2 regions of the Litchfieldella rifensis genome follow, and region 1 is predicted to be linked to the other one. Evidence: predicted binding sites of a transcription regulator. Region 1 holds the regulator's gene; the other holds the start of a gene.

Region 1 (5,398 bases):
GTCAGCCGACGTGCCGCAGACCTTGGCATCAACCATGTCCATCAAGGCAGCGACGACAAGCTCGATGTCCTGCGCCAACTGTGCGCCCGCCTGGATCTGCAGTTCGAACAAGTCGCCTACTGTGGTGACGACCTGCCGGATCTGGCCGCCATCAAACGCGCCGGGCTAGGCATCAGCGTTCCCAACGCACCGGCCTATATCCGTGCTCATGCCGACTGGACGACCGAGCGCCAGGGCGGCCATGGCGCCGTGCGCGAGATCTGCGATGCCTTGCTCGAAGCCCAGGGATACTGGGGCGCCGTTGTCGACACTTACTTGCACGGCAAGCGCTGAGCCTCATGGCATTACGACTTCCACGCCCCTCCCCCAAGCTCTGGCTGTTGCTGATTCTACTGCTCGTAGGCGGGATACTGGCGATGTTCGAGGCCCGTGAACCTCGCCCCCCCGGGCCGGTCCCGCGTGACGAGGCCGGCGAGCCGGATTATTATCTTGAAGACGCGCGCCTGACCCGCTTCGATGACAGCGGCAAGGCCTACCAGCGCCTCGACACTCCTCGTCTGGTTCACACTCCCCAGGATGACGTGACCCGCAGCCAGACACCCACGGCCCGCTTCTTCGATAACGACGGTCGCACCTGGTTCGGTCACGGCGATGTCGGGATCCTGAGCTCCGGCGGCAACCTCTTGACCCTGGAGGGCGACGCACGGCTCAATGCGCCGAATGAAGGCTGGCAGCTCGACACCGAAGTCCTCCATGTCAACACCGATTCCGGTCACGCCTGGAGTGAAACCCCGTCGTTGCTGCAACAGCCGCCCCAATGGGTTCGCGGCAATCGCTTCGACGCCTGGATCGAGGAAGATCGCATGCAACTGACCGACAATGTGCGCGGCTTCCATCCGCCCGCCAGCGATGAGGAACAAGCACCATGACGCATCTCTCCCGCCCGCTTCCCAGGTTCGGTTTGCGGCCTGGCTGGCTGACGGCCGGCATCCTGGCGGCCCTCGTCACCCTGCCAGCCCAGGCACTGGAGGGCGACGCCAGTGCCCCTATCGAAGTCGTGGCCGATCGCCTTGAACTGGATGACCGTGCCGGTACCGCCATCTATACCGGCGACGTGGACATCCAGCAGGGCAGCATGCAGCTGACTGGCGAGCGCGTCGAGATTCAACGCAACGATGCCGGCGAGGTCTCTCGAGCCACCGCCACCGGCGATCGCGCCTACATCGAACAGAAGCCGGCCCCCGACGAGCCGGTCGTGCGCGGCTGGGGTCGCACGATCATCTATCATGCCGCCGAGCGTCGCGTGGAACTGATCGACCAGGCCGAGCTGCATCAGGGCCACGACACTTTCGATGGTGGCTACGTGGAATACTATCTCGACCGCCGCACGGTCCAGGCCCGCGCCGAGGTCGAAGGCAGCGAACGCCAACGTGTGCGAATGACCCTGAACCCCGAGCAACAATAAGGGCCCCCATGAAGACCTTGAGCGCCCGACATCTGGCCAAGAGCTACAAGCGCCGCCGCGTGGTACAGGACATCAGCCTGACCATCGATCAGAGCCATATCGTCGGTCTGCTGGGCCCCAACGGGGCCGGCAAGACCACCTCCTTCTACATGATCGTCGGGCTGGTCCGCGCCGACGCCGGCAAGGTCTTCATCGACGACCGCGATCTTTCCGGCGCCGCCATGCATGAGCGTGCCCGAGCGGGGATCGGGTACCTGCCCCAGGAGGCCTCGATCTTTCGCAAGCTATCGGTAGCCGACAACGTCATGGCGATCCTCGAAACCCGCCGCGACCTCGACCTCGCCGGACGCCAAGCACGTCTCGAAGAACTGCTCGAAGAGTTCCATGTCACCCATATTCGCGACAACTTGGGGATGAGCCTGTCCGGGGGCGAACGACGCCGCGTGGAAATTGCCAGGGCGCTGGCAACGGAACCGGATTTCATCCTGCTCGATGAGCCCTTCGCCGGCGTCGACCCCATTTCGGTGGGCGATATCAAGGGCATCATCCGCCAGTTGAAGAGCCGCGGTATCGGCGTGCTGATCACCGACCACAATGTGCGCGACACGCTGGACATCTGTGACCGCGCCTATATCGTCGGCGACGGCCAGATCATCGCCGAAGGCGACGCCACGGCCATTCTGGCGAACCAGCAAGTTCGTGACATCTATCTGGGCGAGGACTTTCGCCTTTGAACCGTCCAGGCCCTTCATTCACAACCAAGCTGCTGATATTCTTCTTATCAAGCCGCTATGGCATGCGGATTGCGGGTGGCACGTTTATTGCTTATATTAGCGCTTGCAAGGTTTCTCGCAGCGGGCTAACGTGTCGATTCATTTGTCACTGATGCAAATTTTGCCATGGCCATGAAACCCTCGTTGCAGCTTCGCATCGGCACCCAGCTGACCATGACGCCGCAGCTTCAGCAGGCCATTGCTCTGCTGCAGCTTTCCACGCTGGACCTGCGCCAGGAAATCCAGCAGGCGCTGGAATCCAACCCCATGCTGGAACTCGACGACGGCTATGGCGAACAGGACACCATCGACACGCCCGAGGACGACTGGGCCAGTGAGATCCCCAGTGAACTGGCGGTGGACAGCGACTGGTCCGATACCTACCAGGACATGGCACCTGCCTCCGGTGGCGACGCCCCGGACTTCGATCGCAATGCCAGCGGTGAGAGCCTGCATGATCACCTGCTCTGGCAATTGGCGATGACCGACCTGGGCAGCCGCGAACGCCTGATCGCTGAAAGCCTGATCGACGCCGTGGATCACAACGGCTATCTCGACAGCGACCTTGACGACCTCTGCGAAGGCTTGCGCCACCAGGGACTGCCGAGCCTCAAGAGTGCCGACGTCGAACAGGTGCTGCTGCATCTTCAGCAATTCGAACCCACCGGCGTCTGCGCCCGTGAACTGCGCGAATGCCTGCTGTTACAGCTGGGCGCACTGCCCGACGACATCCCGCTGCTGCCTCAGGCCAAGCGATTGGTGCGCCAGTTCCTCGATGCCCTGGCCGCCGATGATCGCAAGCTGCTCAAACGCCGCTTGCGCCTGGAGGACGATCAGCTCGATGCGGTGATCGCCTTGGTGCGCTCGCTGGACCCGCGGCCCGGACTGGCCTTCGATGACAGTGGCAGCGATTACGTGATCCCCGACCTGATCGCGCGCCATACCCCCGAGGGGTGGCGTATCGAGCTCAATGCCGATGCTCTGCCCCGCATGCGAATCCAGCCCGACTATGCGGCACTGATCAGGCGCGCCGACAAGAGCGACGACAATACCTTCATGAAGCAGCATCTGCAGGAGGCCCGCTGGCTGTTGAAGAGTCTTTCGAGCCGCAACGATACCCTGTTGCGGGTAGGGCGCGAGATCATGTCACGTCAACTCGACTTCCTCGAGCAGGGTGAAGTCGCCATGAAACCGCTGGTGCTGGCCGATATTGCCCAGGCAGTGGACATGCACGAGTCGACCATCTCTCGTGTCACGACCCAGAAGTTCATCCACACCCCCCGCGGTGTCTTCGAACTCAAGTTCTTCTTTTCGAGTCACGTCGGCGGCGAGGAAGGCGACGCCCACTCCAGCACCGCCATCCGTGCCCGCCTGAAAAAGCTGATCGGCGAGGAGCCGTCGCGCAAACCGCTATCCGACAGCAAATTGGTCGAGGCACTCGCCGCCAGCGGCATCAAGGTCGCCAGGCGTACAGTGGCCAAGTACCGTGAAGCCATGGGCATCCCTCCGTCGAGCGAGCGTAAACGCCTGTCTTGACAGGGCAATGACGAGCCGGATCCGAACGATGGAAATCCCCCTGCGCCAGGGGGTTTGCAGGGCGCCAAAAAGGGTTACAATCGAATCGACATCCGCAAGGAACAGGAGCGTGCCATGCAAGTCAATATCACCGGCCATCACGTCGAACTGACCGACGCACTGCGTGACTACGTCAATGAAAAGCTCACACGTCTAGAGCGACACTACGACAACATCACAACAGTCCAGGTTACCCTCTCGATCGAAAAGGAGCGCCAACAAGCCGCTTGCACATTGCACGCTGCCGGTGCTGATTTGCACGCCGATGCCAAAGACGGTGACATGTACGCTGCTATTGATGCCCTGGCCGACAAGCTCGATCGGCAACTGGTCAAACACAAGGAAAAGGCACAGGCCCGCGCCCAGGGTGCCGGTGTCCGCTGACCTGCCCATGAATCTGCAAGCCATTCTGCCCCCGGAGCGCACCCTGTTCGATGTGCCCGGGGGAAGCAAGAAGCGGGTGCTGGAATTCTTCAGCACCTTCATCGCCCAGAATACGCCCAGCCTCGACAGCCAGGAGGTATTCAGCCGCCTGATCGGACGAGAGCGCCTCGGCAGCACGGGGATCGGCAACGGCGTTGCCATTCCCCATGCCCGCGATCCCCACTGCAAGGCACCACTGGCCGGCTTTCTCAAACTCGCCGAGCCGATAGACTTCGATGCCGTGGATGGTGAGCCCGTGGACCTGGTGTTCGTGCTGCTGGTCCCCGAAGAGGCCGATGACACACACCTGGCATTGCTTGGGCAAGTCGCCGCCGTGATGAACGACGCCGATACTCGGCAGCGACTGCGCAAGAGCGATAGCCAGCGACAGCTCTACGACATTCTGCTCGACGCCATTCGTCGCCAGGACAATGACCCGGCAGCCGGTATGGCCTGACTCCGGCACGGTCTGAACGTAGCGCAGTCCAAGCATTCGGATGGGCAGCCGGTGCGCTGCCTACCACCATGACGCTCACCCTTTCACCCCGCTCACAGGAGACGACCATGCAGCTCGTGATCATCAGCGGCCGCTCCGGTTCGGGGAAGTCCATTGCCTTGCAGGCGCTCGAGGATCTCGGCTTCTACGCCATCGACAATCTACCTGCCATGCTGCTGGGGTCGCTGCTGAACGAGCTTCAAGACGGCGAAACGCAGCGCTCATCGGTTGCTGTCAGCATCGATGCGCGCAATCTGCCCGGTGCCTTGCGTCGCTTCCCCACACTACTGGAGGCCGTGGACCGCAAAGGGGTCGACTGCCAGGTCGTGTACCTGACCACCGAAGCCAAGATTCTGCTCGAACGTTACTCGGCGACACGGCGACGTCATCCGCTAACCCGGGACAGCGACATGACCCTAGCCGAAGCCATCGATTCCGAAGAACAGGCCCTGGCCGAGATTCGCGATCTGGCGGACCTGGTCATCGATACCTCACGCCTGTCGGTCCATGAGCTGCGCGGGCGTATCGCCGAGCAGGTCGCCCAACACACCGACCGGCAACTGACCCTGACCTTCGAATCCTTCGGCTTCAAACGCGGCGTCCCTCTAGACGCCGACACCGTCTTCGATGCTCGCTGCCTGCCCAACCCCTACTGGGATCCGCGAC
Region 2 (5,398 bases), on a different contig from region 1:
CTGAAACTTCTGACGATGGGCATGTGCGAACGCCGTCCCAGCGCCAGCAGGACCCCGATCGGCAAGGCCCCCACCATGCCCACCACGGCCAGCACCAGGGTCAGCATCAGGCCGCCCCAGCGATGGGTTTCGACCATGCGTAGCCCGAAGTGGCCGCCATAGAGCAGGAAGTAGACGAATACCGGGAACACCACCAGGGTCGCCACCGCTACCCAGCGCTTGGACGGCAGCCGGGGGATCGCCAGCCAGGCGACCAATACTGCGAAAACAGCGAAGATCACGTTGACTCGCCAGATCTCGTCACGCGGATACAACCCGTAGATGAACTGGCCGATGCGGGCGTTGATGAACACCCAGCAGGCCCCTTCGCGCGAACAGTCTTCGCGACTGGTACCGATCCAGTCGGCATTGACGAACGCCCATTGAAGCGTCGGCACCAGCAGCAGATACAACAGATACAGGCCAAGCAGCGTAAAGGCGCCGTTGATCGGCCCGCTGAACAGATTGGCGCGCAGCCAGGCGATGGGGCCGATGGTACTGGACGGCGCCGGGCGCGCCTCGATCACTTTCCGATTATGAATCATCACCGGGCTCCTAACGTTCCACCAGCGCCATGCGGGCGTTGAACCAGTTCATGAACATCGACACCAGCAAGCTGATGGACAGATACACCGCCATGGTCATGGCAATGACCTCGATCGCCTGGCCGGTCTGGTTGAGCGTGGTACCCGCGAATACCGACACCAGGTCGGGGTAGCCGATGGCGGTGGCCAGCGAGGAGTTCTTGATCAGGTTCAAGTACTGGCTGGTCAACGGAGGGATGATCACGCGCATGGCCTGAGGAACGACCACCAGACGCAACACCAGCCCCTGGGGCAGGCTCAGCGCCTGGGCCGCTTCGGTCTGGCCATGGGAGATGGCCTGGATGCCGGAACGCACGATCTCGGCGATGAACGAGGCGGTATAGATCGACAGTGCCAGCCACAGCGCCAGGAACTCGGGAATCACGGTGATGCCGCCACGGAAGTTGAAGCCCCCCAGTTCCGGGATGTCCCAGGTCACCGGCACGCCGGTGGCGACCAGCACGCCAAAGGGCAAGCCAACGATCAGCCCCAGCGAGATCCACCCCGCCGGTAGCCGATGGCCGGTGGCTTCGTGGCGGCGCTTGTTCCAGATCATCAGCCCGATACTGGCGACGATGGCCACCGCCAGGGCCAGCGGGATCAGGCCGAAGCCGGACTCGAACAACGGCTGGGGCAGGTAGAGCCCGCGCACGTTGAGAAAGATCACTTCGCCGAAGGACAGGCTGTCGCGGGCACTCGGCATGGTCCGCAGCACGGCGAAGTACCAGAAGAAGATCTGCAGCAGCAACGGGATGTTGCGAAAGATCTCGATATAGCCATTGGCCAGGCGTGCGATCAACCAGTTGGGCGACAGCCGTGCGATGCCGACGATGAAGCCGATGATGGTCGCCGCCAGCACTCCCAGTCCCCCCACCAGCAGGGTATTGAGCAGCCCGACCACGAAGGTTCGGCCGTAGGTGCTTTGCGACGAATAGTCGATCAGGGTCTGGACGATGCCGAAGCCGGCGGTGTTGGAGAGAAAGCCGAAGCCGGTGGTGATACCGCGCGCCGCCAGGTTGGCCTGGGTGTTGCCGATGATGGTCAGCAGGAAGGCCGCGACACCCGCCACCAGGAGTAGCTGGAAGGCCAGGGCCCGCTTGGCGGGGTCGCGCCAGAACGGAGGTTTGGGGCCCTGGGCAGGGACCTTGGGTCTAGCAGACATGGGATGCGTCTCCGCCAGGAGTCAAACAGGATCGAAACGACCGCTCAGGGCCGGGATCATCCGGCCCTGAGCGTCGACATGCATGCTCCGGCCACGGCCGGAGCTCAGGCGAGACGCTTAGCGTACCGGCGGGGCGTACTGGATACCGCCGTTGCTCCACAACTCGTTGATGCCGCGTTCGATCTCGAGCGGGGAATCCATGCCCACGTTGCGATCGTAGATTTCGGCGTAGTTGCCGACCTGGCTGATGATGTTATAGGCCCAGTCGGCTTTCAGCCCCATGCCTTCCCCGAAGTTGCCGTCCTGGCCGAGCAAACGGGCGATGTTGGGGTTCTCGGAATTCAGCATGTCGTCGACATTGTCGCTGCTGATGCCCAGTTCCTCGGCATTGAGCATGGCGAACAGCGACCACTTGACGATGTTGAACCATTGGTCGTCGCCCTGGCGGACCACCGGCCCCAGCGGCTCCTTGGAGATCACTTCCGGCAGGATCACGGCACCGCTGGGATCGGACAACTGGATGCGCAGCGCGGCCAACTGGGAGGTATCGGAGGTCAGGACATCGCAACGACCGGCCTCGAAGCCACCGACGGTCTGCTCGGAGGTGTCGAAGACGATGGGCTCGAATTGCATCTCATTGGCACGGAAGTAATCGGCCACGTTGAGTTCGGTGGTGGTACCGGCCTGTATGCAGATCGCCGCGCCATCGAGCTCCTTCACGCTGCCGATGCCCAGGTCCTTGGAAACCATGAAGCCCTGACCGTCATAGAAGGTCACGCCGGCGAAGTTCAGGCCCAGCGTCGTATCGCGGGTAGCGGTCCAGGTGGTGTTGCGCGACAGCACGTCGACCTCGCCGGACTGCAGAGCGGTGAAGCGCTCCACGGCATTGAGCGGCACATAGCGCACCGCCTCGGCATCGCCGAACACCGCCGCCGCGACGGCGCGACAGACTTCGACGTCGATGCCCTGCCATTCCCCTTGGTCGTCCGGTGCCGAGAAGCCCGGCAAGCCGTCACTGACGCCACACTGCACCACACCGCGTTGCTGGGTATCTTCGAGGGTGGTGGCTTGCGCCGCGGCCGTCACGCCCAACGACAGGGCCGTGACAGCGGTCATCAGTACGAGCTTGTTGTTGTTGTACGACATGGATCGTTCCCTCAGATGTTATGAAGAATCATCGTGCATGCTTGGCGCATGTGCCATGCACCTTAGCAAAGAGTGTTCCATTCACGTCATATTGTGGCGATAACATTTATTCAACGCAGGAGAGGCAGCAAAAAGCCAGGATCTCGTCGCTGGTAGCGCTGATGTCGGCCTCCCCTGGGGACATATCGGGCTCCATTGCGGTACGATCGGCAGCCCGCTGCGCCGTAGTAGGGCGCAAGACACGCCAACGCCTCGCCACTTCGCAGAGGTGACGAGGCGTTGAGGAGTATCGGCGATCGCGATGCCGGCGGTGCGCCGGCTCAGTCCAGCAGACGACGCATGAAGGGCGGCAATGCCAGGGCGCCACGGTGGGCTTCTGCGGTGTAGTAGTCGAGCGCCAGGTCGGCCTTGGCGGCATCGGCTTCACGGAAGCGAGTCACGTCGCAGCCCTTGCCGGCGAGCGTCGCACTCCACCAACCGGAGGGATAGACCGGCTGCGGAAACGGCAGGGTCGCCACGCTGGAAAAGCCGGCCTCGATCATGTCGTCACGCAATTCGCGGATGATGGTGCCGGTGTGATAGAGCGGCGATTCGCTCTGCTGCACCAGCAGTCCGCCATCCTTGAGAATACGATGGCAACGCTTGAGGAAGTCGGTCTTGAACAGCCCTTCCGCCGGCCCCACCGGATCGGTGGAATCGATGATCATCAGGTCGACACTGGCATCGTCGGCCCCGTCGACCCATTCCACGCCATCGGCGAACAGCAGCTCGGCGCGCGGGTCGTCATTGGCAGCGGTCAGCGCCGGAAAGAAGCGCTTGGCCGCCTTGGTGACTTCCTCGTCGATGTCGATCTGGGTGACATGCTCGACACCGGAATGCTTGAGCACCTCGCGCAGGGTGCCGCAGTCGCCACCACCGATGATCACCACGCGCTTGGGGTCGGCATGCGTGAACAGCGCCGGGTGCGCCATCATTTCGTGGTAGAGGAAATTGTCGCGGTCGGTGAGCATCACACAGCCATCGAGCACCATCAGGTTGCCGTATGTCTCGGTGGCATAGACCTCGAGGTGTTGATAGGGGCTGTGCACGTCGAGCAGCTTCCCGGTCACCTTGAGAGAGAAGGCGCTGCCGTGACCGTCGAAGACTTCGGTGAACCAGCCCGCGTCGAGAGACTTGGTCATCATGGACCCTCGTATGTCATGAATGGAGGCGCCTTGTCGGCGGCCGCGCAACATAGCCTAAGACCGGCCGCGAATAAAGCCCTTGCGCAGCCCCTGCAACAACAGCAGCGCACACCCGGCCCCCAGGGCATTGGCAAGCATATCCCAGCCATCGCCGCCGCTGCGCTCCGGCACCAGCATCTGCGCGTATTCGATGACGACGCCGTAGAGCGCCACGCTGGCGAAGGCGGCCCACAGACGCATCCCGGCCAGCCCCACCAGGCCGGCCAGGCCGCCATAGCCGACGAAGTGGTTGAGCTTGTCCCAGGGCAGCCCCGTGGGCATCTCGCTGCCCGGGGTCAGGCTGCTGATGGCGATCGCCAGCGCCGCCAGCAACGCCAGCACGGCCCACAGGCGGCGGCGATCGTGCCAGTGCCGCAGCCAGCCCGTCTCAGTCATGCCGGATCTCGCGATGATAGCCCGGGCTGAGCTCATGCAGGGCATCCAGGAAGGCGGTGACATGCGCGGGCTCGGTGAACTGGCTGATACCGTGCCCCAGGTTGAACACATGCCCCGGTCCCTCGCCATAGCTGTCGAGGACGCGCGCCACCTCGGCATGAATCGCCGAGGGCTTGGCGAACAACACATTGGGATCGAGATTGCCCTGCAGCGCCACACGATGACCGACCCGGGCCCGCGCGTCGGCAAGCTCGGTGGTCCAGTCGAGCCCCACGGCATCGGCACCGGTGCCGGCGATATGCTCCAGCCACTGGCCACCGTTCTTGGTGAACAGGATTACCGGCACCCGGCGTCCCTCGTGCTCACGGATCAGGCCGGCGACGATCTGCTCCATGTAGCGCAGCGAGAACTCCAGGTAGGCCGGCGTCGACAGTGCCCCGCCCCACGTATCGAAGATCTGTACCGCCTGGGCGCCGGCGCGAATCTGGGCATTGAGGTAGTCGGTGACCGCCTGGGCCAACAGATCGAGCAACCGGTGCATGGCATCCGGTGTGTCGTAGAGCATGGTCTTCACATGGCGGAAGTCCTTGCTCGAGGCGCCCTCGACCATATAGGTGGCCAGAGTCCAGGGGCTGCCGGAGAAGCCGATCAACGGCACGCGGCCATTCAATTCGCCACGAATGGTACGCACGGCGTTCATCACGTAGTCGAGATCGCGCTCGGCGTCCGGCGCCGCCAGCCTGGCGACATCCTCGACGCTGCGCACCGGCTTGTGGAACTTGGGCCCCTCGCCGGTCTCGAAATACAATCCCAGCCCCATGGCATCGGGGATGGTCAGGATATCCGAG

The links. The regulator sigma-54, encoded in region 1, starts transcription at its own class of promoters, with help from an activator protein. The targets are predictions, from matches to a motif close to TGGCACNNNNNTTGCTNT.
Region 2: the regulator sigma-54 is predicted to act here: its motif matches at 2,994-3,011, upstream of ACFOEV_RS19020 (amino acid ABC transporter substrate-binding protein).

What each region holds. Positions count from the first base shown of each region.
Region 1 is NZ_JBHRUG010000017.1:229,661-235,058, reverse strand. Features, by position in the region: gene ACFOEV_RS08165 (KdsC family phosphatase) at 1-333, shown strand, start outside; gene lptC (LPS export ABC transporter periplasmic protein LptC) at 339-929, shown strand; gene lptA (lipopolysaccharide transport periplasmic protein LptA) at 926-1,465, shown strand; gene lptB (LPS export ABC transporter ATP-binding protein) at 1,474-2,199, shown strand; gene ACFOEV_RS08145 (RNA polymerase factor sigma-54) at 2,365-3,774, shown strand; gene hpf (ribosome hibernation-promoting factor, HPF/YfiA family) at 3,889-4,197, shown strand; gene ptsN (PTS IIA-like nitrogen regulatory protein PtsN) at 4,205-4,693, shown strand; gene rapZ (RNase adapter RapZ) at 4,801-5,398, shown strand, end outside.
Region 2 is NZ_JBHRUG010000037.1:147,491-152,888, forward strand. Features, by position in the region: gene ACFOEV_RS19010 (amino acid ABC transporter permease) at 1-584, opposite strand, end outside; gene ACFOEV_RS19015 (amino acid ABC transporter permease) at 595-1,785, opposite strand; gene ACFOEV_RS19020 (amino acid ABC transporter substrate-binding protein) at 1,903-2,931, opposite strand; gene speE (polyamine aminopropyltransferase) at 3,252-4,112, opposite strand; gene ACFOEV_RS19030 (VanZ family protein) at 4,170-4,550, opposite strand; gene hemE (uroporphyrinogen decarboxylase) at 4,543-5,398, opposite strand, start outside.